2 regions of the Comamonas faecalis genome follow, and region 2 is predicted to be linked to the other one. Evidence: predicted binding sites of a transcription regulator. Region 2 holds the regulator's gene; the other holds the start of a gene.
What was found. The regulator FNR, encoded in region 2, switches genes on or off when oxygen is low (the NO sensors DNR and NnrR bind a similar motif). The targets are predictions, from matches to a motif close to TTGATNNNNATCAA.

Region 1: a site for FNR is predicted at 2,100-2,113, ahead of ABD767_RS00720 (DUF3149 domain-containing protein). Genes of this name have one in related genera too.

Annotation. Positions count from the first base shown of each region.
Region 1 covers NZ_BAABBP010000001.1:152,295-163,607, forward strand. Annotated here, with positions in the region: gene ABD767_RS00705 (molybdopterin-binding protein) at 1-1,199, shown strand, start outside; gene ABD767_RS00710 (MoaD/ThiS family protein) at 1,196-1,456, shown strand; gene ABD767_RS00715 (hypothetical protein) at 1,476-1,805, opposite strand; gene ABD767_RS00720 (DUF3149 domain-containing protein) at 1,843-1,992, opposite strand; gene ABD767_RS00725 (hypothetical protein) at 2,146-2,400, opposite strand; gene moaE (molybdopterin synthase catalytic subunit MoaE) at 2,468-2,944, shown strand; gene ABD767_RS00735 (TolC family protein) at 3,042-4,505, shown strand; gene ABD767_RS00740 (HlyD family secretion protein) at 4,502-5,500, shown strand; gene ABD767_RS00745 (ABC transporter permease) at 5,500-6,672, shown strand; gene ABD767_RS00750 (ABC transporter permease) at 6,686-7,870, shown strand; gene clpB (ATP-dependent chaperone ClpB) at 7,936-10,539, shown strand; gene ABD767_RS00760 (hypothetical protein) at 10,609-10,914, shown strand; gene ABD767_RS00765 (DEAD/DEAH box helicase) at 11,175-11,313, shown strand, end outside.
Region 2 covers NZ_BAABBP010000001.1:42,289-53,601, reverse strand. Annotated here, with positions in the region: gene ABD767_RS00245 (EAL domain-containing protein) at 1-2,321, opposite strand, end outside; gene ABD767_RS00240 (cyclic di-GMP phosphodiesterase) at 2,318-3,667, opposite strand; gene ABD767_RS00235 (urease accessory protein UreH domain-containing protein) at 3,773-4,534, opposite strand; gene hemN (oxygen-independent coproporphyrinogen III oxidase) at 4,640-6,025, opposite strand; gene fnr (fumarate/nitrate reduction transcriptional regulator Fnr) at 6,196-6,933, shown strand; gene ABD767_RS00220 (hypothetical protein) at 6,961-7,251, opposite strand; gene ABD767_RS00215 (FixH family protein) at 7,404-7,706, opposite strand; gene ccoG (cytochrome c oxidase accessory protein CcoG) at 7,736-9,172, opposite strand; gene ccoP (cytochrome-c oxidase, cbb3-type subunit III) at 9,277-10,203, opposite strand; gene ABD767_RS00200 (CcoQ/FixQ family Cbb3-type cytochrome c oxidase assembly chaperone) at 10,235-10,372, opposite strand; gene ccoO (cytochrome-c oxidase, cbb3-type subunit II) at 10,384-11,013, opposite strand; gene ccoN (cytochrome-c oxidase, cbb3-type subunit I) at 11,033-11,313, opposite strand, start outside.

The DNA.
Region 1 (11,313 bases), 110 kb from region 2:
TGGCCGTGCTGCTGGCGCAGGCCATGCCGCTGGCCGGGCGCGAGAGCGTCTCCACCTTTAGCGCCGATGGCCGCGTGCTGACCGAGGACATCGTCTCGGCGCTGCAGGTGCCGCCGCAGGACAACTCGGCGATGGACGGCTACGCGCTGCGCTGCGCCGACGTTGCCGAGCCCGGCGCGGTGCTGCCCATCTCGCAGCGCATCCCGGCCGGCAGCGTCGGCCAGCCGCTGCAACCGGGCAGCTGCGCGCGCATCTTCACCGGCGCGCCGGTGCCGCCCGGCGCCGATGCCGTGGTCATGCAGGAAGAATGCGTTCCGGAGGGCGAGGGCAGCGCCCGCATCAACACCGCGCCCAGGATGGGCCAGAACATCCGCCGCGCGGGCGAGGACATTGCGCTGGGCGCCACGGTGCTTGCCGCCGGCACGCGCCTGGGCCCGGCTGCCTTGGGCATGGCTGCCAGCATGGGGAGGGCGCAGCTCACCGTGGCTGCGCGCCCGCGCGTGGCGCTGTTTTCCACCGGCGACGAGCTGGTGATGCCGGGCGAGGTTGCGCCGCAGGACATGCGGCCGGGCGCCATCTACAACAGCAACCGCTTCTTTCTGCGCGCGATGCTGGAGCGCCTGGGCTGCGCCGTGACCGACCTGGGCGTCGTGCCCGACCAGCGCGAGGCCACGGTGGCCGCGTTGCAGATGGCGGCGCAGGGCAACGACCTGATCCTGACCAGCGGCGGCGTCAGCGTCGGCGAGGAAGACCATGTCAAGCCCGCGGTGCAGGCGCTGGGCCATCTGGATCTATGGCAGCTGGCCATCAAGCCGGGCAAGCCCTTTGCCTACGGCCGGGTGGAGAACGGGGCAGGCGGCGCGCATTTCATGGGGTTGCCGGGCAACCCGGTCTCCAGTTTCGTCACCTTCGCGCTGCTGGTACGCCCCTTCGTGCTGCGGCTGCAGGGCGTGCAGGACGTGGCGCCGCAGGCCGTGGCGGTGCGCGCGGACTTCGACTGGCCGCGCGGCGACCGGCGGCGTGAGTTCCTGCGCGCGCGCCTGAACGCCCAGGGCGCTTTGGAGCTGTTCGCCAACCAGGGCTCGGGCGTGCTCACCTCGACGGTCTGGGGCGACGGCCTGGTCGACAACCCGCCGGGCCAGGCCATTGCCCGTGGTGATACGGTACGGTTTTTGCCTTTTGCCGCATTGCTGACATGACCACCAAGACCGTGACCCTGCGCTACTTCGCCTCGATCCGCGAGACGCTGGGCGAGAGCGAAACCCTGACGACCGACGCCGCCACGCTGGGTGCGCTGCGCGACGCGCTGATTGCCCGCGGCGGCGCCCACGCCCAGGTGCTGGCGCGCGGCAAGCCGGTGCGCATGGCGCTGAACCAGGCCATGGCGCGCGAGAGCCAGCCGCTGCCGGACGGCGGCGCCGAGGTGGCGTTTTTCCCGCCGGTCACCGGCGGTTGACGGCAGGGCGGCGTCCGGGTCAGTCCTGGCCGTCGCCGTCACCGCCCAGATCGGGGCTGCGCCACTGCAGCAGTTCGGCCAGGCGCAGCATCACCCAGCGTGCCTCGGACGCGTCCAGCCCCGACTCGGCGCTCGCCAGCCCGGCATGGATCTGGCGCAGCACCCGTTCTTCCGAAGGCGTGTGGGTTTGGTAGAGCTGCTGCGCCTGCTCCACAAGCTGGCAGGCCAGGTCTTCACACAACTCGTAGCGCTGCAGCAGCGCCTCGCGCGCAATGCCAAGCCGCCCGCTGGCGCGCGTGTACAGCGCAATAAAAGACGGTGGTATGTGAATCTGGCTGTCGTCTTGCATGGCCGCGCCATTGTCCTGCGAAAGGCGCTGCCGCAACTTATTGCGACGTGTCCTCTTCCTTCTTGGGCATGGTGTCGGTGCGCGTGAACAGCCAGAAGAAGAAACCGCCCATGCCCAGCATGAAGGCAATGCCAATGGCGCTGAACAGGCCGACGTCGGTCGTGAACAGGTCGTGAAGCAAACGCATGACGGCTCTTTCGTATGCTGCGGGTTTTGCAGGAATTGCTACCCATGCAGCGAGTAGTGTTATTGTGGCAGAGCCCCTGGCCATCAGGGCGAACCCGCGTCCTGTTGTTGATGTGCGTCAATGTTGCGCCGGCGCAGGCCGCCGCTTCGGGCGTCAATCGGGCGTGAAGTGCGTCTCAAAGTGCGCCAGGTCGACCTCCAGCTCGAAGCTGACCAACTGCCCCATCTTGCCGTCCGACAGGCGGCAGGCGGCAAACAGGCTGGAGCGCCCGGCGAGCGCAAAGCTGGGCAGGTCGATCAGCGCGTAGGGGTGGGGCACGAACACATGGTGTTCGAACATGATGCGGTGTTCGTTGCGTGGCGATGGGTACAGCGTGTAGCCGTGGGCGGTGAAGGCTTGGGTTGCCATGGCAGGGATGCGCGTTATGCGCGTTACAGTAGGCGGGCAATGTAGCAAATCCACCCAATCGCCTGCCATGTCCAGCGTTTCCATCCAGACCGAGGATTTCGATGTCTCCGCCGAGCTTGCGCGGCTGCGCGCCGGCGACGCGCGCGTGGGCGCGGTGTGCTGCTTTGTCGGCACGGTGCGTGACCGCAATGAGGGCGACGCGGTGGCGGCGATGGAGCTAGAGCACTACCCCGGCATGACCGAGAAGTCCATCGAGGCCATGGTTGCCGACGCGCACCGGCGCTTTGGCATTTATGCGGCGCGCGTCATCCACCGTGTCGGGCCCTTGCAGCCGCTCGACCAGATCGTGCTGGTCGCCGTCACCGGCGCGCACCGTGGCGAGGCCTTCCAGGCCTGCGAATTCCTGATGGACTACCTCAAGACCCAGGCGCCGTTCTGGAAAAAAGAGCAAACCCCCGAGGGCGCGCGCTGGGTCGATGCCCGTGTCAGCGACGACGCGGCGCTGGCGCGCTGGGGGCTGAGCCTGGATCCGATGGCGCCATAGCGCTGCCTGGGCGCTGCGGACATGCAGCACCTGCCCGTACCCAAACGGCGCCGCCTGCCACGACACCATCCCAGCACCCCAGCACCTTCCTCGCACCATGCACGACGCAGCGACTCCCAGCCCACGCCGCAGCTTCTGGCGAACCACATGGTTTGCGGCCGGCGCATGGCTGCTTGCCGCGGTGGCGCAGGCGGGCAACGCACCCGCCCCCGCGCCCTTGAGTTTCTCGCAGGCCTGGCTGCAGTTGCAGCAGGGCTCCGACCAACTCGCCGCCAGCGAGCGGGCCGTCGAGGGCGCGCGCCTGCGCCGCGAGGGCATGCAGGGGCTGGGTGGCCCCACGGTGGCGCTGACCGGCATGGCCTATCGCTACAAGGCGCAGGTCGACATCGACCTGGATCCGGCGCGCCACTCGCTCGATGGAGTCATCGGCCTGCTGCCGCCGGCGCTGGGCGGCGGCCTGGGCGGTGCACCGCAGCTGCCCAGCAACTACAACCTGCAGCGCAGCGACAACCGCGCCTCGGCCAGCGTGTCGCTGCTGTGGCCGCTGTACGTCGGCGGCGCGGCCGACGCAGTGCGCTCCGGCCTGCAGGCGCGTACCGACGAGGCGCTGGCCGACGCACGGAGCGACGCACTGGCCTTGCACAGCCTGCTGGTCGAGCGCTACTTCGGCGCCCAGCTGGCGCGGCGCGCCGCCCAGTTGCGCCAGCATGCACTGGCGCTGGTGCGCGAGCATGACGCCGCCGCGCAGCAGATGCTGGAGGCGGGCGTGGCCTCGCAGCTCGACCGCCTGCAGGCGCGCGCCGCGCTGGCCGACGCCGAGCAGCAGGCCCGCCAGGCGTTGGACCAGGCACAACTGGCGGCCACCGCGCTGGCGCGCACGGTCAAGGCGACTGCGCCGCTGCAGGCCAGCAGCCCGCTGTTCGTGCTCAGCCAGCCGCTGCAGCCGTTGCAACGGTTCCAGGATGCGGCGCAGCAACACCACCCGGGCCTGGCCAAGGTGCAGGCCAAGCGCAGCCAGGCCGGCGCCTTGCACGACGCGCAGGAGGCGCTGCGCAAGCCCCAGTTACTGGGCTTTGGCCTGCGCGAGGTCAACACCCAGGGCAAGCCCAGCTGGGTTGCCGGCGTGGCCGCGCGCTGGACGCTGTGGGACAGCGTCGACCGCGACCAGCTGGCCGCCGCCAGCCAGCGCAGCGTCGAGCAGGCACAGCTGGCCGAGCAGCAGGCGCGCAGCGACATTGCGCTGCTGGTTGAAAAGCACTGGCTGGCGGTAGAGCAGGCGCGCCGCCAGTACCTGGCCCAGCAGGCGCAGCAAGACCTGGCGCAGGCGCTGCTCAAGCTGCGCCAGGCGGGCCTGCGCGAGGGTACGTCCACCACGCTGGAGCTGATCGAGGCCGAGGTCAACCTGGCCAGGATCGGCACCGAGCGCGCGCAGACCGCCAACCAGTACGTGCAGGCGCTGGCCGCGCTGCTGCAGGCCTGCGGGCTCAGCGAAGACTTCGCGCGCTACCAGGCGCAGGCCGACATCCTGATTCCCACCGATACCACCATCACCGCGCCATGAGCACCACGCCCGCCGCTTCCCCTCGTCTGTCCTGGCCTCTGTTGCTGGCCGGCCTGGTGGCGCTTGCCTTCGTTGCCTGGGGCTTCTGGCGCGCGGCGCAGCCGCCGGCGCCCTATTTCCAGGGTCAGATGGAGGCGCGCGAGACCGACATTGCGCCCAAGATCAGCGCGCGCATCGCACGCGTGGCGGTGACCGAGGGCCAGCAGATCCAGGCCGGCGACCTGCTCGTCGAGATGGATAGCCCCGAGGTGCGCGCCAAGCTGGCGCAGGCCGAATCGGCCCAGGCGGCGGCGCAGGCCGTGGCCGACAAGGCCCGCCACGGCGCGCGCCCGCAGGAGGTGCAGATGGCGCGCCTGGCCTGGCAGCGCGCACAGGCCGCGGCCGAGCTGGCGCAGACCTCGTACCAGCGCGTGCAAAGCCTGTTCGATCAAGGGCTGGTGGCGGCGCAAAAGCGCGACGAGGCGCACACCAACTGGCGCGCCAGCAGTGCCCAGGCCGACGCCGCCCGCGCGCAGTACGACATGGCCGCCAGCGGCGCACGCGCCGAGGACCAGGCCGCCGCCGCCGCGCAGGCGCGCCAGGTGGCCGGCGTGGTGGCCGAGGTGCAGGCCGCGCAGGCCGAAACCGCACTGCGCAGCCCGGTGGCCGGCGAGGTGGCCAAGGTGCTGGCCAAGGTGGGCGAGCTCTCGCCTCAGGGCGTGGCGGTGGTCACGGTGGTCGATCTAAAGGACCAGTGGGTGGTGCTCAACGTGCGTGAGGAGCAACTGCAGCGCTTTGCCATGGGCAGCCGCTTTGCCGCGCGCCTGCCGGCGCTGGGCGATCTGCGGGCCGACTTCGAGGTGAATTACGTCGCCGTGCTGCCCGACTTCGCCACCTGGCGCGCCACGCGCGGCAGCCAGGGCTTTGATGCGCGCACCTTCGAGGTGCACGCTCGGCCCTTGGTGCCGATCGAAGGCGCGCGCCCGGGAATGAGCGTGCTGGTCGAGGCGCAGTGATGGGCTTCATCGCCAGCCTGCGCCGCGAGTGGCGCCTGCTGCGCGCGCGGCCCTTCGACCTGGCCATGCTGACCTGGGTGCCGTGGCTGGCCATGGCGCTGCTGTGCTGGATTTTTGCTGCAGGCCAGCCTTACCGGCTGCCGATCGCGGTGTGGGACGAGGACCATTCGGCGCTGTCGCGCCAGCTGGTGCGCATGCTCGGCGCCGCGCCCGGCCTGCAGGTGCAGCAGAGCCTGCTCAACCGCGCCCAGGCGCAGGACGCGCTGGAACGCATGGCGGTGTACGGCGTGGTGCACATACCGGCCGGCATGGCGCGCGCGCTCAAGCGCGGCGGCGCGGCAGACGTCACGCTTTTGCACAACGCCCAACTGGCCACCGCGTCCAGCCTGCTGCAGCGCGACCTGCGCCAGGTGGTCGGCACGCTGTCGGCCGGCGCCCGGATGCAGGCGTTGGCCAAGCGCGGCACGCCCGGGCAGGCACTGCGCACGCGCATCGAGCCGGTCAAGACGCAGCTGGTGTCGCTGTTCAATGTCTCGACCAACTACGAGCAGTTCCTGGCCGCAGCGCTGGTGCCGGCGTTGGTGCACATCCTGGCGATGACCGCCGGCGCCTGGGGCGTGGGCCGCGAGCTGCGCGACCGCACGCTGGGCGACTGGCTGGGCGCCCGGGCGTGTGGGCCGCAGGTGTTTGCCGCGTTGGTGGGCAAGCTGGCGCTGCCGGCGTGCACGCTGTGGCTGGGCGCGGTGGCCGCGCAGCTCTACCTGGCGCAGCTGCGCGGCTGGGCGGTGGCCGGAAGCATGGCATGGGTGGCGCTGGCGCTGGCGGCGCTGGTGCTGGTCAGCCTGGCGGCGGGAGCGGCGCTGGCGGGCATCACCTTGTCGCTGCGCATGGCATTGTCTGGGGCCGGGCTGCTGTCGGCGCCGGCGTTCGCCTTCAGCGGCGTGGCCTACCCGCTGCTGGCCATGGACAGCAGCGCGCGCGGCTGGGCGCTGGCCATGCCCTACACCCACTACGCGCGGTTGCAGCTGCAGCAGTGGCAGATGGGCGCGCCGGCGGCGCAGACGCTGCCCGTCGTCGCCGGCCTGCTGCTGGCCACGCTGGCGCTGCTGGGGCTGGCCAGCGCCGGGCTGGCGCGCGGCCTGCGCCGGCCCGAACGCTGGGGCGCGCGGTGATGGGAGGCGGGTGATGGTTTTCATCACGCTGCTGCGGCTGGAGCTGCGCGCGCTCTTGCGCGACAAGGGCGTGGCGCTGCTGGTCTTTGGCGCGCCGCTGCTCTACGGCTTCTTCTACCCCTGGTTCTACGCCACCGAGGTCGCGCAGCGCGTGCCGGTGGCCGTGGTGGTGCAGGACGATTCGGCACTGTCGCGCCAACTGCTGCGCTTTGCCGGCGCCAGCCCGCGCATCGCAGTGCAGCTCGTCACCGCCGATGAGGGCCAGGCGCGCGCCGCGCTCTTGGCCGGCGAGGTGATGGGCTACGCCCTCGTGCCGCGCGACTTCAAGCGCGACGTGCTGCGCGCGGCCGACGTGGTGGTGCCGGTGTACGCCAACGGCGCCTATCCGATCGCCGCCAAGCAGGTGCAGTACGGCTTTGCCGAGGCCGTGGGCACGCTGTCGGCCGGCATCGAGCTGCGCCGCCTGCAGGCCGGCGGCCAGAGCGCGCTGCAGGCCCGGGCCAGCCGCGCGCCGCTGTCGCTGCAGTTGGTGGCGCTGTTCAACCCGACCGAAGGCTACGGCAGCTTCGTCGTCGCCGCCGTGGCGGTGCTGATCCTGCAGCAGACGCTGCTGATGGGCGGTGCGCTGCACGTCGGCACGCTGCGCGAGAACGGGCGCGCGGGCGACGGCGCGCGCGCCTGGCTGGCGCGGCTGATGGCGCTGTGCGCGCCGGGCTGGCTGGCCGGGCTGCTGTACTTCGGCTGGATCTTCGTCTGGCAGGACTACCCGCGCGGCGGCAACCCGCTGGGCGCGCTGGTGCTGCTGTCGGCCTTCGTGCCGGCGGTGGCCGGCTGCGCGGCGCTCCTGGGTTGGTGGCTGGCCGAGCGCGAGCGCGCGATGCAGGTGGTGCTGTTCACCTCGCTGCCCCTGGCCTTTCTGGGCGGCTTCACCTGGCCGGTACAGGCGCTCCCCGAGGCGCTGCAGTGGCTGCGCTGGCTGTCGCCCAGCACCGCCGGCATCCAGGCCTCGCTGCAGCTCAACCAGATGGGCGCGCCGCTGCAGGCGGCGGCCTGGCCGCTGGCCTGGCTGGGCGCAATGGCGCTGGCCAGCTGGGGCGCCGTGCTGTGGCTCGCACGGGGCGAGCAGGCCGCGCCCCGTCTGGAGAATCGCGCCCCGCCAGTGGCGCAGCCGGGCGCCAAGCCCATCGGGGGCGCTTGAAAACCGGCGCGCTGGCGCCATGTGGGGAGCAATTGTTTTTCGTTTGTTGAAAAAGGAAACGCTCCATGCGCCTGGACAAACTCACCACCAAATTTCAGGAAGCCCTGGCCGACGCGCAGTCGCTCGCGCTGGGCCATGACAACGCCTACATCGAACCAGTGCACCTGCTGGCGGCCATGCTGCGCCAGGACGACGGCCCGCGCGCGCTCGTCGAGCGCACCGGCGCCAGCGCGGCCGGCCTGGCGAAGGCGGCCGAGGCGGCGATCAAGCGCCTGCCCCAGGTGCAGGGCCAGGAGCAGGTGCAGGCCAGCCCCGAGCTGGGCCGCGTGCTGCAGGCCACCGAGAAGGAAGCCATTCAGCGCGGCGACCAGTTCATCGCCAGCGAGCTGTTTTTGCTGGCGCTGGTCGACAGCAAGGGCGAGGCTGCGCAGATCGCCAGGGACAACGGCCTGTCGCGCAAGAGCCTGGAGGCGGCCATCGAGGCGGTGCGCGGCGGTCAGAGCGTGGACAACGCCGAGGCCGAGGGCCAGCGCGAGGCGCTCAAGAAATACACGATGGATCTGACCGAGCGCGCCCGCATCGGCAAGCTCGACCCGGTGATCGGCCGCGACGACGAGATTCGCCGCACCATCCAGGTGCTGCAGCGGCGTTCCAAGAACAATCCGGTGCTGATTGGCGAGCCCGGCGTGGGCAAGACGGCCATCGTCGAAGGGCTGGCCCAACGCATCATTGCAGGCGAGGTGCCCGAGAGCCTCAAGGGTAAGCGCGTGCTGGTGCTGGACATGGCGGGGCTGCTTGCCGGCGCCAAGTACCGCGGCGAGTTCGAGGAGCGGCTGAAGTCCGTGCTCAAGGAAGTGGCGCAGGATGAGGGCCGCATCATTTTGTTCATCGACGAGCTGCACACCATGGTTGGCGCGGGCAAGGCCGAGGGTGCGATCGACGCGGGCAATATGCTCAAACCGGCCCTTGCGCGCGGCGAACTGCACTGCATTGGCGCGACCACGCTGGATGAATACCGCAAGTACATCGAGAAGGACGCGGCGCTGGAGCGGCGCTTCCAGAAGGTGCTGGTCGACGAGCCGACGGTTGAGGACACCATCGCCATCCTGCGCGGCCTGCAGGTGCGCTACGAGGCACACCACGGTGTGGACATCACCGACCCGGCCATCGTTGCCGCGGCCGAGCTGAGCCACCGCTACATCACCGACCGTTTCCTGCCCGACAAGGCCATCGACCTGATCGACGAGGCGGCGGCCAAGATCAAGATCGAGATCGACTCCAAGCCCGAGGCGTTGGACAAGCTCGAACGCCGCATGATCCAGCTCAAGATCGAGCGCGAGGCGATGAAGAAGGAGACCGACGAGGCCTCGCAGAAACGCCTGCAGCTGATCGAGGAAGAGCTGACGGCCGCCGAGCGCGAGTACGCCGACCTGGAAGAGATATGGAAGGCCGAGAAGGCCAGCGCCCAGGGCAGCGAGCAGATCAGGAAGGACATCGACGCGATCCGCATCCAGATGGACGACCTGAAGCGCAAGGGCGACTACAACAAGGTCGCCGAGCTGCAGTACGGCAAGCTGCCCGAGCTGGAGAAGCGCCTGAAAGAGGCGCAGGACAGCGAGGCCGGCGGCGGCGCGCCCAAGCACCAGTTGCTGCGCACCCACGTGGGCGCCGAGGAGATCGCCGAGGTGGTCAGCCGCGCCACCGGCATCCCGGTCGCCAAGATGATGCAGGGCGAAAAAGACAAGCTGCTGCAGATGGAGGACAAGCTGCACGAGCGCGTCGTCGGCCAGGACGAGGCGGTGAACGCGGTGGCCGATGCGATTCGCCGCTCGCGCTCGGGCCTGTCCGACCCCAACCGGCCACTGGGCTCCTTCCTGTTCCTTGGCCCCACCGGCGTGGGCAAGACCGAGCTGTGCAAGGCGCTGGCGGGGTTTCTGTTCGACAGCGAAGACCACCTGGTGCGCATCGACATGAGCGAGTTCATGGAAAAGCACAGCGTTGCACGCCTGATCGGCGCGCCGCCGGGCTACGTGGGCTACGAGGAGGGCGGCTACCTGACCGAGGCGGTGCGGCGCAAGCCCTACAGCGTGCTGCTGCTCGACGAGGTGGAAAAAGCCCACCCCGACGTGTTCAACGTGCTGCTGCAGGTGCTCGACGACGGCCGCCTGACCGACGGCCAGGGCCGCACCGTGGACTTCAAGAACACCGTGATCGTGATGACCAGCAACATCGGCTCCATGCTCATCCAGAGCATGGTCGGCCAGGACGCGCAGGACATCAAGGACGCGGTCTGGGGCGAGCTCAAGCAAAGCTTCCGCCCGGAGTTTCTCAACCGCATCGACGAGACCGTGGTATTCCACGGCCTGGACGCGCGCCACATCGAGGCGATCGCCCGCATCCAGCTGCGCCAGCTGCAGTCGCGCCTGGACAAGCTGGAGCTGCACCTGGACGTCTCGCCCGCGGCGATGGCGGAGCTGGCCAAGGTCGGGTTCGACCCGGTGTTCGGCGCGCGGCCACTCAAGCGCGCCATCCAGCAGCGCATCGAGAACCCGCTGTCCAAGCTGCTGCTGCAGGGGCGCTACCCGCCCAAGAGCGTCATTCCGCTTGACGTCGATCCGGTACAGCAGCCGGGGGTATTCCTCTTTGGCGATGCCCGCACCATCGACTGATTTACCATGCAAACCATGCACGGGGCCCCACTTTCAGCGCCCCGTGCCGACGACCCCGAGGAGAACGGTTTGAACGACATCCTGGCAAGCACCATTCGCTGGACACTGCGCATCGTCGCGTTCGCGATGGGCTTGGTCTTTTTCTTCAGCCTGCTGGCGGCGGTGGCAATTCTTGCCGCCGTCTGGGGGCTGCGCGCACTGTGGGCGCGTATGACGGGCAAGCCCGTCACGCCCTGGGTCATGCGCATGAATCCGCGCGATGGCTGGAGCACGGTCTACCGCAGCACCGCGCGCTGGACTGCGCCCAAGCCACCCGGGCAGGGCGCGCGCACGCACGCCGACGTGACCGACGTCGTCGCGCGCGAGCTGCCCTGACCGCAGCTGCTGAACACAGCACTTGTTGCGTGAAAACCCTTAACGTGCGATAATCGCCGGCTTGCGCAAAACAACACTGCGCAAGTTTGTTACATCTCCCTTCTTACGCCGGGTGCAAGTGGCGAATCATCGATTCGCCTTGCTGCAAAAAAACCCTCCGGCCCAGCTTTTCGCGCTGGCGCCTGCTTCCGTCAGATGGTTGATGTATTTCATGAACCACTGATGTGAGACACCCACCTTCCCGGCGGGTGAATTTTTCCATGACGACAGAAATTGCATACGAGCAGGGCGACAGCGTGCCTGCTTCTTCCCCCATGGCCGTCGAGGCTGCAACCCCCAACGGTTTTGCCGCACTGGGCCTGGCGCCCGAGCTGCTGCAGGCCGTGGCCGACCTGGGCT
Region 2 (11,313 bases):
TGCGCTTCGGTCTCGACGCCTTCGGCCACCACCTTCATGCGCAGGGCGCTGCCCATGTTCAAAATGGCCTGCACGATGACCAGGTCGTCGCCGTCTTCGGCCAGCCCCTGCACGAAGGAGCGGTCGATTTTCAGCTTGTAGATGGGCAGGCGCTTGAGGTAGGCCAGGCTTGAGTAGCCGGTGCCGAAATCGTCGATGGACAGCCCCACGCCCAGTTGCGCCAGGGCGCTCAGCAGGTGCTCCATCTCCTGTGCGTCCTGCAGCAGAATGCTCTCGGTCAGCTCCAGCTCCAGCAGGTAGGCCGGCAGGCCGGCAGCGGCCAGCAGCCGGGCCACGCGCTCGACATAGCCGGGCTGGCGAAATTCCAGCGCCGAGACGTTGACCGACACCGCCAGCGGCGTGCCCGCCTGCAGCCAGTGCAGCGCCTGCTGCACGGCCTGCTCCATCACCCACTCGCCCAGCGTGACGATGTAGCCCGACTCCTCCGCCAACGGGATGAACACGCTGGGCGCGATGGCACCGATCTCGGGATCGGTCCAGCGCAGCAGCGCCTCTGCGCCAACGATGTCGCCGCTGGTCAGGCTGACCTGGGGCTGGTAGTGCACCCGCATGTGGCCCTGACCCAGGGCCTGGCGCATCGCGTGTTCGAGCTTGATGCGCGGCAGCAGGTCGGCGTTCATCTGCGGCTGGTAGAAGCCGTAGTTGCCGCGCCCGCGCTCCTTGATGCGGTACATCGCGATATCGGCCTGCTTGATCAGGTCGTCCAGCGTCTCGCCGTCGGTGGGGTACAGGCTCAGGCCCATGCTGCACTGCACCGAGAACTTGAGCTCGTCGAGCATGAACGGGTAGCTCATGGTCTCCAGCACGCGCTGGGCCACTTTTTGCGCCACCGAGGTGCCCGCGCCGTGCAAATAGATCACGAACTCGTCGCCGCCCAGCCGGCACAGCATGTCCACCGGGCGCAGGCAGGTCTGCAGGCGCTGTGCGACCAGCTTGAGCACCCGATCGCCAAAGGTGTGCCCCAGCGAGTCGTTGACGATCTTGAACCGATCCAGGTCCAGAAAGCAGATGGCAAAGCTCTGGCCCTGGCTGCGGGCCTGCTCGATCGCGGTGTTGACCCGCTGGCGCAGCATCAGGCGGTTGGGCAGGCCGGTGAGCACGTCGGTGTAGGCCAGCTCCTCGATGCGTTTTTGCGCCGCGTGCTGCGCGGTCAGGTCACGCAGAAAGCCGATGCTTTGCGTCAACCGCCCGGTCGCGTCGCGCAGCGCCACCCACGACAGCCAGACGACGCAGGGCGTGCCGTCGCTCGTCGGCAGGTGCAGTTCACCCTTCCAGACGCCGCAGTCCTTCCATTGCTGCTCGACCTGCGCCATGAAGGCGCTGGACGAGCGCGCATCGCACAGCAGATCGATGGCCGGGCGCTCCAGCACCTCTTGTGCAAACTGGCCCAGCAGTTGTTCTCCGCTGGGGTTGATGCGCACCACCTGGTGGCGCGCGTCGGCAATGAAAATGGCGTCCAGGCTGGACTCGAACGATTGCGCCGCCAGGCGCAGGTCGGCCTGATCCTGCAACTGCTGCGTGATGTCGCGAAAGGTGAAGATGCGTCCAACGGCGCGCCCCTTGACGCGCTGCGCCATCGAGCGGCGCTCGACGATCGTGCCGTCGTTCAAGTGCAACACGTCATGGCTTTCGTGCAGCGGGTCGAGCGTGATTTCGGTCAGCCGCTGCTCATAGGCCTGGGGGTCGGGCACCTGCTCGCGCATGAACGCGCTCATGGCTGGGGTGTTGCGCTTGCGCACCAGTGCGCGCGGCAGCTTCCAAATCTGCACCAGGCGCTCGTTGAACACGCGAATGCTGCCGTCCAGATTGCAACTGAGCACGCCGTCGGCGGCCGAGTCGAGCGTGGCCTTGAGCTCGGACTGCACCGCCTCCAGATCCTGCTCGCTGCGCTGCAGCGCAGTGATGCCGAGCATGGTCATCAACAGCCAGGGCCCGCCATCGGCCGGCGGGGCGTCCAGGCGCACGACGCGCCGCTGCACTGGCACCAGGCCATGGTTGCCGCGGTGCTCTACCACGGTACGCGAATGGATGCCGCGGCCGATCTCGGCCAGATCCTGGCCCCAGAAGACCAGGTCTTCGGGCGTGATCGCCAGCTCGCGCACCGCCAGGCCCTGCATGGCGTCAAGGTCGCGCCCGGTCAGCTGGGCTGCCTGGGCATTGGCGTAGCAAATGCGCAGGTCGCCGCCGTTGATCAGCCACGCGGCAACGTCCAGGCTGTCAACGATGCTGCGCCATGGCAAGGCGGACTGCGCGCGGGTCATGGCGCCTTGCCCTCCTCTGGCGGATCGGTGCGGACATTTTCAAAGAAATAGCAAAAATACTGCCGCACCGCGAAAAATTCGAGCATGTGCTGCGGCAGTTGCTCGGGCTTGAGGCTGCGCACGATGCCCAGGCCCTGGGCTTGCGCCAGATCGAGCAGCTGCGTGCGCGCCTCGTCTTCACCAAGGGCTGGATCGAACACCAGCACGCTGGGGCGCAGCGGATGGCGCGCATCGACCAGCACCACCTGCGCGTAGCGTTCGTCAGTGAGCTGCACCAGCGAGCCCGGCGGGTAGACGCCCATCATGCGGATGAACACCTCCAGCACCCAAGGGTCGAAGCGCGAGCGCTCGCGGGCATACATCTGCGCCAGCGCGTTGTGCGGCGTCAGCGACTGGCGACCATGCAACGGGTTGCACAGGCGGTCGTAGGCATTGACCACGGCCACGATCTTGCCCCACAGGCGCATGTCCTGGTCGCGCAGACGGCGCGGAAACCCGCTGCCGTCGGCCATTTCATGGTGCTGGGCAATGGCCTGCAGCACCTCCTCGTCCCAGCCCATGCGAGCACACAGGTCAACCGAAAAGGCTACGTGCTCCTCATAGCGCCTGAGGTCGGCCGGCGCCAGCGCCGTGCCGGGCTCGGCGATGTGCAGCGGCAGCAGCATCTTGCCCAGGTCATGCTGCAGCGCGGCCGCGGCCACGCCGCGCAATGCCTGCGCTGCCTCGCCCAGCGCATTGGCCAGCATGGTGGACAGCACCATCACGTTGACCGCGTGCATGGCGGTGCGCGAGCCATGGACGTCGGGCAGCAGCCGTATGGCAAAGGGCTGGGCGCCCAGCAGCTCGGCAACGAAGTCCTCGACCAGCGCCTGCACCTGCATGCGCGCCTCGGCGGGCGCAACCATCACCGTGCTGCACACTCCCTGGTACAGATCGGCCAGGCGGTAATACTGCTCTTCGCACGCCACAAAGGCGGTGTCCCATTCTTCGCGGGGGTTGAGCAGTGCCCGCTCCCGGTCTGCCCTGTCTCGCGCCGATGGGGTCAATGGGGTCGGCGCCGTTGCCGTTTGTGATGGATCGTTTTCGCTGGATTCGTCTTCTGCCAGCGGCACTTCCTGCGCATCCTGGCCCTGAACTGCGTCCGCTGCGATTTCGATGGTGCTTTTTTCCGGAATCACGCGCACCTGCCTCAGTCCAAGCTGGCGAAGCTGGGTAATCTGCTCGCGCGAAGTCAGAAGAAAACTGCTTTTCGGGAAAGGATGATTCAGCCAGCCGACCTTCAGCTGAACATACATGCCCACGCGCAGTTTCTCGATTTCAATCAGGACGGGGACGGACAAAGGCACTTCTGAATATTTCGCGGCAAACGAAACGTTACAACCGTATACCGCTTCATTATGGAGCTTTTACAAGTGCTGGAAAGTGTAGTCCAACCCTGTCCTGTCGCCATCCTACGACACGCACCAGGGCGCAGGTTGCCCGTGGACGACGTCCATCCACAGCGCCCACGCCCCCATGGTGCACAAAATGGCTCCCGCCACGCGCATGCCCAATCCCGCGCGCACCTGGGCCAGCCGCTGGTGCAACTGCCCCAGCGCCCAGGGGCCGGCAATCAGCCACAGCGCACTGCCCAGGCCGAACAGTGCCATACAGGCAAAGCCATTGACCACGCTGCCGCTCAATGCGGCCATCAAGAGTGCGCTGTAGAGCAGCCCGCATGGCAACAATGCCCAGGCCATGCCCGTGACGAACAGGCCGGTGGTGTGCTGCGTCCAGGGACGCACCCACTGCCACAGCGTGCGCCCCGCTCCCTCGATCCATGCCGGCTGACGCGCCTGCAACAGCATCAGCAGCCCCCAGGCCAGGATCAGCACATGCATCAGCGTCCACAGCGGGCGCAGGCCCGGACTGAAGTCCGCGAGCCAGACCAGCCTGTCCATGGCCAGCGCGGCCAATGCACCGGCCGCGCCGTAACCGAGCAGACGCCCCAGGTGAAAGCCCAGCAGGCGCGCGCCGAGCCGGCGTGCTGGCGCTGCACCGCCCCCTTGGATTCGGGTCAGCGTCAGCGCCCCTCCCGCTACCGCCTGGCCCTCGTCTTCACCCTTGTGCAACTGGCCCGTCAAAGCTGCACAGGGGGCGGCACACATCACCAGGCAGTGAGCACCACCCGTCAAACCCATGAACAAGGCCGTCGAGGCCAGAGCTAGCAACATGGAGGGTAATCCGCCGGGTGTCGGGCGGCATGCGCCCGCTCGACCGCGCCGGGACGAGAAGGGGCAATGAGAGGACCAATAGATACGAGCAACACCGCTTGCCGTTTAAATAATGCGCGAGAACCGCGCGCGATTACGGTCGGCCTGCAGGTATCTGTCGAACACCATGGCCACGCCGCGCACGAAGAACCAGCCCATAGGCGTGACCTGCACGCCTTCAGGCTTGAGGCAGACCAGGCCTTGCTGCTCCATGTCCTTGAGCCGCTCCAGCTCGGCAGCGAAGTACTGGGGCACGTCGACCAGCCAGGACTGCGCAAACGGCTCGTACAGCAACTCGCCCTGGCACATCAGCGCCATGATGGCGGCGCGGCGCATCAGATCGTCGCGCGTCAGCGCCAGGCCGCGCGCAATCGGGATGCGGCCGCGGTTGATCGCGTCGTAGTAGTCCTCCAGCACCTTGGCGTTCTGGCTATAGGTTGCACCGACGCGGCCGATGGCCGAAACGCCCAGCGCAATCAGGTCGCAATCGGGCTGGGTGCTGTAGCCCTGGAAGTTGCGGTGCAGCCGTCCCTGGCGCTTGGCAACGGCCAGCGCGTCGTCGGGCAGCGCGAAGTGATCCATGCCCACGTAAACGTAGCCCGCGTCGATGAAGGACTCGATCGAGCGCGCCAGCATGGACACCTTGGCCGCGGGCGCCGGCAGGTCGGCGATATTGATGCGCCGCTGCGCCTTGAAGCGCTCGGGCAAGTGGGCATAGGCGTACAGCGCAATGCGATCCGAGCGCAGTTGCACGACCTGCTCCAGCGTGCGGTTGAACGATTCGGGCGTCTGCAGCGGCAGGCCGTAGATCAGGTCGACGTTGACCGAGTCGAAACCCAGCTTGCGCGCGCTCTCGACCAGCGCAAACACCTTGTCAGCGGGTTGCACCCGGTGCACCGCCTTTTGCACGTCGGGGTCGAAGTCCTGTACGCCAAAACTCAGGCGGTTGAAGCCCAGTTCCTTGAGCACCGCCAGGCGGTGTTCGTCGACGGTACGCGGGTCGACCTCGATGGAATACTCGCCGCCGGGCACCAGCGTGAAGCTGCGCGTGAACATGCTCATCAGGTCGCGCAGGCCCTCGTCGGTCAGGAAGGTGGGCGTGCCGCCGCCCAGGTGCAACTGGCTGACCTGCTGCCCGACGCCGCAGTGCGCCGTGTGCAGGTCGATCTCGCGGCTGAGGTAGCGCAGGTAGACCTCGGCGCGCTCGGGGTGCTTGGTGATGATCTTGTTGCACGCGCAGTAATAGCACAGCGACTCGCAAAACGGGATGTGCGCGTACAGCGACAGTGGCGTGTTCTTGCCCACCGCACTGACCTTGCGCTGCTGCAGCGCAAGCACGTACTGCTCTTCGCCAAACGCTTCGACAAAGCGGTCGGCCGTGGGATAGGAGGTGTAGCGGGGCCCGGGCACGTCGAAGCGACGCAGGAGTTCGGGCGTGATAGCAACGGTCATGACGGATTTCCAGACGATAACGGCAAGACTGTGCCGCAGTGGACCGGCAACCGTCTTGACTACAATCAAGAACCGGCCGCTTCCTGCATGGCGGCCTGGCCCGGATCGAGAGTCCCGAGATTGTCTCCGGATTTACCCTCTGTACCTTTTTTCAGATGTAAGCTCTGACCATGGGCAAGGTTTCTGCTTCTTCCAGCGCGCACGCCTTCAAAGTCGCCTGCTCCAACTGCAATCTTCGCGAGTTGTGCATGCCGGTCGGCCTGAACGACCAGCAAATGCAGCGCATCGACGACATCGTTGCGACGCGGCGCAAGATCAAGCGCGGCGGCTCGCTGTTTCGCAACGGCGAGGCATTCACCTCGCTGTTTGCCATTCGCACCGGTTTTTTCAAGACCTGCGTGGCGACCGAGGACGGACGCGACCAGGTCACGGGCTTTCAGATGGCCGGCGAGATCATCGGCCTGGACGGCATCGTCAACGACCACCACACCTGCGATGCCGTGGCGCTGGAGGATGCCGAGGTCTGCGTGATGCCGTTCGACCGCATAGAGGAACTGTCTCGCGAGGTCACACCGCTGCAGACACACCTGCACAAGATAATGAGCCGCGAGATCGTACGCGAGCACGGCGTGATGCTGCTGCTCGGCAGCATGCGCGCCGAGGAGCGGCTGGCGGCTTTCTTGCTCAACCTGGTGCAGCGCCTGCATGACCGCGGCTTCTCGCAATCCGAGTTGGTGCTGCGCATGACCCGCGAAGAGATCGGCAGTTACCTGGGCCTCAAGCTGGAGACCGTCAGCCGCACTTTCTCCAAGTTCGCCGAGGACGGTCTGGTCGAGGTCAAACAGCGCCACGTGCGCATCCTGGACACCGACGCGCTCAAAGCCATCGTCAACAGTCAACAGGCCTGACGACGGCCAATCCCGCCACGGGCGGTATTACATCGAAGAAAACTTGGCGCAATCGGCTGGACGCTGCAGGTCGGGGACAGGGCAGCGATTGAGTTCAAAGGGCGAGAGCGACAGCAGGGTCGTCAGCGCGCCCGCACCCATGATCACCAGCCAGAACACGAAGAACGCCACGGTGTAGACACCTTCGCGCGAGAGGTTCACCGGCTGGTCGAACCACTGCAACATTTGCGGATCGACAAAAGCAAACACCAGCATTTCCAGCACGGCCGCCATCAGAAAGGCCGGCCAGACAATCCACATCAGTCGCTGCATCCGCATTGCATCGTCTCCTGTTCTTTGGATGAAGAGGCAGACTAGCACTGAGGCCGGCCATGCAATCCATGCATGCGCGCTAAACCATGCACGGCACTCGGAATTGACCCAGGTCACGACAGCGCATGGTCAGAGCCCGGCGCTTGCCGCGCGCGATATCAGGGACGATGTTCTCGCGGCGTTGCCGCATGGTTGCGGCCCTTGAGCGCCGGCGTCATGGCTGCCGCCTCCGCTTCCTGCTGCGCCCTGAGCGTCTGATTGATTTCCAGGCCGCGCTGGTAATAGTCTTCGCTCAGTACCGGATCAGGGCGGCTGACGGCCAGCCACAGCGTCACGAAACCGGCGACGACGACGACGGCAGGCCCGGCGATCAGCATCCAGACCATGCCGAACTTCCACCAGGGTCGCGCCGGGGCGTCACCGGGCATCGGCCCGGGTGCAGTGGAGGGATTTGCAATCATTGAAGACTCCTCATCGAAACGGCGACCACTCAGCGCGGCACCAGGAACACCGATTTCTCGGAAACCTGTGCCTTGCTGCCCAGCGCCTGGATATCAAAGTAAATCGTGTGCGACCCGGGCTGCGCCGAGCCGTAGGGGATGTGCAGGCGCACCGACACCCAGCGCGACTCGGCCGGCCCCAGGTCGAATTCCTGCTCGGTGGCCACTTCCAGCTCCGGCAAGCCGCGCGCCGCAATGTGGTAGCGCTGCGCGCGTTCGGTAGCGTTCATGATCTGCAGGCGGTAAACGTTCTCCAGCTTGCCACCGGCGACGATGCGCGAGAGCGCGGCGCGGTCGCGCACGATGTCCACCTTCATCGGCGAGCGTACGACGAGACTAGCCATCATGCCAATGCACAGCAGCAGCAGCAGTGCGGAGTAAACCAGTACGCGCGGACGCAGCACGCGCTTGATCATCTGCGACTGCGTCCAGTGGTTCTTGACTCCGTTTTGCGTGGAAAAGCGAATCAACCCACGCGGGTAGTTCATCTTGTCCATCACGGTGTCGCAAGCATCCACGCACAGGCCGCAGCCTATGCATTCGTACTGCAACCCGTCGCGGATGTCGATGCCGGCCGGGCACACCTGCACGCACAGCGAACAATCGATGCAATCGCCCAGCCCTTTGGCCTTGTAGTCCACCGTCTTGGCGCGCGGCGCACGCGGCTCGCCGCGCTCGGGGTCGTAGGTGACGATCATCGTGTCTTTGTCGAACATCGCGCTTTGGAAGCGCGCGTACGGGCACATGTATTGGCAGACCTGCTCACGCAAGAAACCGGCGTTGCCATAGGTAGCCAGGCCATAGAACAGTACCCAGAAAATCTGCCAGCCGCCGTGCAGGGCCAGCAGCTCGCTGCCCAGCTCGCGAATAGGCACAAAGTAGCCGACAAAGGTGTAGCCCGTCCACAGCGCGATGGCCAGCCAGACGACTTGCGTGGCCGTCTTCTTCCAGATTTTCTCGAACGTCCAGCCGCTTTTATCCAGACGCATGCGCGCGCTGCGATCGCCCTCGATTTTGTGCTCTACCCACACGAAGATCTCGGTGTATACGGTCTGTGGGCAGGCAAAGCCGCACCACAAACGCCCGGCCACGGCGGTGAACAAAAACAGCGACAGCGCCGAGATGATTAGCAGACCCGTCAAATAGATGAAGTCCTGCGGATACAGCACCAGGCCGAAGATATAAAAACGGCGCGCACCCAGGTCGAACAACACCATCTGGCGCTCGCCCCACTGCAACCAGGGCAGGCCATAGAACACCAGCTGCGTGACGTAGACCATGATCCAGCGCCAGCGCGCAAAAATCCCATCAATGGAGCGCGGATAGATTTTTCTGCGTTTTTCGTACAGCGACACCGTCTGCGCACCAGCGGCAGGCGGCGCGGTCTTGGTAATGGTTTTATGGGGTTTACCCGGCTTTGCTTTCATGGCGCTACATACTTCTCTTGACCCGCACAAGCCATTACGGCTTCAACACGAAAGGGCCGGCGCCCTGTGCAAAGGCAGCCGGCCCATAGTGCAACACGTCAGAACTACTGACCCGAAGCCCCCTGGTGGGACAGTCCCCAGACATAAGCCGTCAGCACATTGATTTGGGCGTCGGTGAGCTTGCCGCCCTCGGCAATCGCCTGTGCCGGCATCTGGTTTGTCTTGCCGTTGTTGATCATGGCGACGATCGCCGCCTCGCCCCAGCCATGCAGCCAGACATCGTCGGTCAGGTTGGGCGCACCCAGCGCCTGGTTGCCCTTGCCGTCGGCACCATGGCAGGCGGCGCAAGAGGCAAACAGCGGCTTGCCCAGCGCGGCGCGCACCGAATCGTGCGGACTGCCCGACAGGCTGAGCACGTACTGGGCGACGTTGCGCACGTCCTCGCCCGAGCCCACGGCCTCGGCCATCGGAGGCATCACGCCGATACGGCCGTCGTGAATGGTCTGGCGAATCTGCTCGGGATCACCGCCATACAGCCAGTCGCCGTCGCTCAGATTGGGAAAGCCCTTGCTGCCGCGCGCGTCCGAACCATGGCACTGGGCGCAGTTGTTCATGAACAGGCGGTCGCCAATGGCCATGGCTGCCGGGTCTTGCGTCAGCTGCTCGGCGCTCATGCCGTCAAAGCGCGCGTACAGCGGCTGCAACTGCTCGGCCGCCTTGTCCATCTCGCGCTGGTACTCGCCAACCTGCGTCCAGCCCAGCTGGCCCTTGAAGGTACCCAGCCCGGGATAGGCGATCAGGTAGCCGGCGCCAAAGAGCAGCGTGATGACGAACAGCCACATCCACCAGCGCGGCATGGGGTTGTTCATCTCGGTCAGGTCTTCGTCCCAGACGTGGCCGGTGGTGTTGTCGGCCGTCGCCTCGACCTTCTTGCGCGACGTGAGCCACAGCAACAAGCCACAGCCGACGATGCCGACGATGGTGATGATGGTGACGTAGACCGACCAGAAGTTACTCGTGAAATCGCTCATGGGTTCTCTCTAGTTGTGTACGTGGGAGGCGTCAGTCCTCGAGGAAGGGCAGCTGCGCCGCCTCCTCGAAGCGCGCGCGGTTGCGGCCCAGGTAGGCCCAGACCCCAATGCCCACGAAGCTCGCCAGCGATGCCAGCGTGACCGCGATGCGCCAGGTGGTGATGTCCATGGCTGCCTCCCTTATTTGAGCTGGTGACCCAGCGATTGCAGATAGGCAATCATGGCGTCCATCTCGGTCTTGCCTTCCACCTCCTGCACTGCGCCGGCGATCTCCTCGTCGGTATAAGGCACGCCCACCTTGCGCAGCGCGCGCATGTGCGCCGGCATGACCGCGGCATTCACCAGGTTCTTCTCCAGCCACGGGTAGGCCGGCATGTTGGACTCTGGAACCACGTCGCGCGGGTCGTTCAGGTGGATGCGGTGCCACTCGTCGCTGTAGCGGCCGCCCACGCGGTGCAGATCCGGGCCGGTGCGCTTGCTGCCCCACTGGAAGGGATGGTCGTAGACGAACTCGCCGGCCACCGAGTAGTGGCCATAGCGCAGCGTCTCGGCGCGGAAGGGACGGATCATCTGCGAGTGGCAGTTGTAGCAGCCCTCGCGCTGATAGATGTCGCGCCCGGCCAGCTGCAGCGCCGTGTAGGGCTTGAGGCCGTCGACGGGCTCGGTGGTCGACTTCTGGAAGAACAGCGGCACGATCTCCACCAGGCCGCCGATGGCGACGACCAGCAGGATCAGCACGATCATCAGGAAGTTGTTGGTCTCGACCTTCTCGTGGGTAAAGCCCGAGGAGGTGTTGTTGGTCTTGGACATGTGTCAGGCTCTCCTATCCTCAGGCGTGCGCAACCGTGGTGGGAACGGCGATCTTCACCGAGCGCCCCGAAATGGCCGTCAGCCAGACGTTCCAGGCCATGATGACCATGCCGCCCAGGTACAGCACGCCGCCCAGGAAACGGATGACGTAGAAGGGATAGCTGGCCTTGACGCTCTCGACGAAGGTGTAGGTCAGCGTGCCGTCGGCGTTGACCGCGCGCCACATCAGGCCCTGCATCACGCCGGCAATCCACATCGCGGCGATGTAGAGCACGATGCCGATCGTGGCCAGCCAGAAGT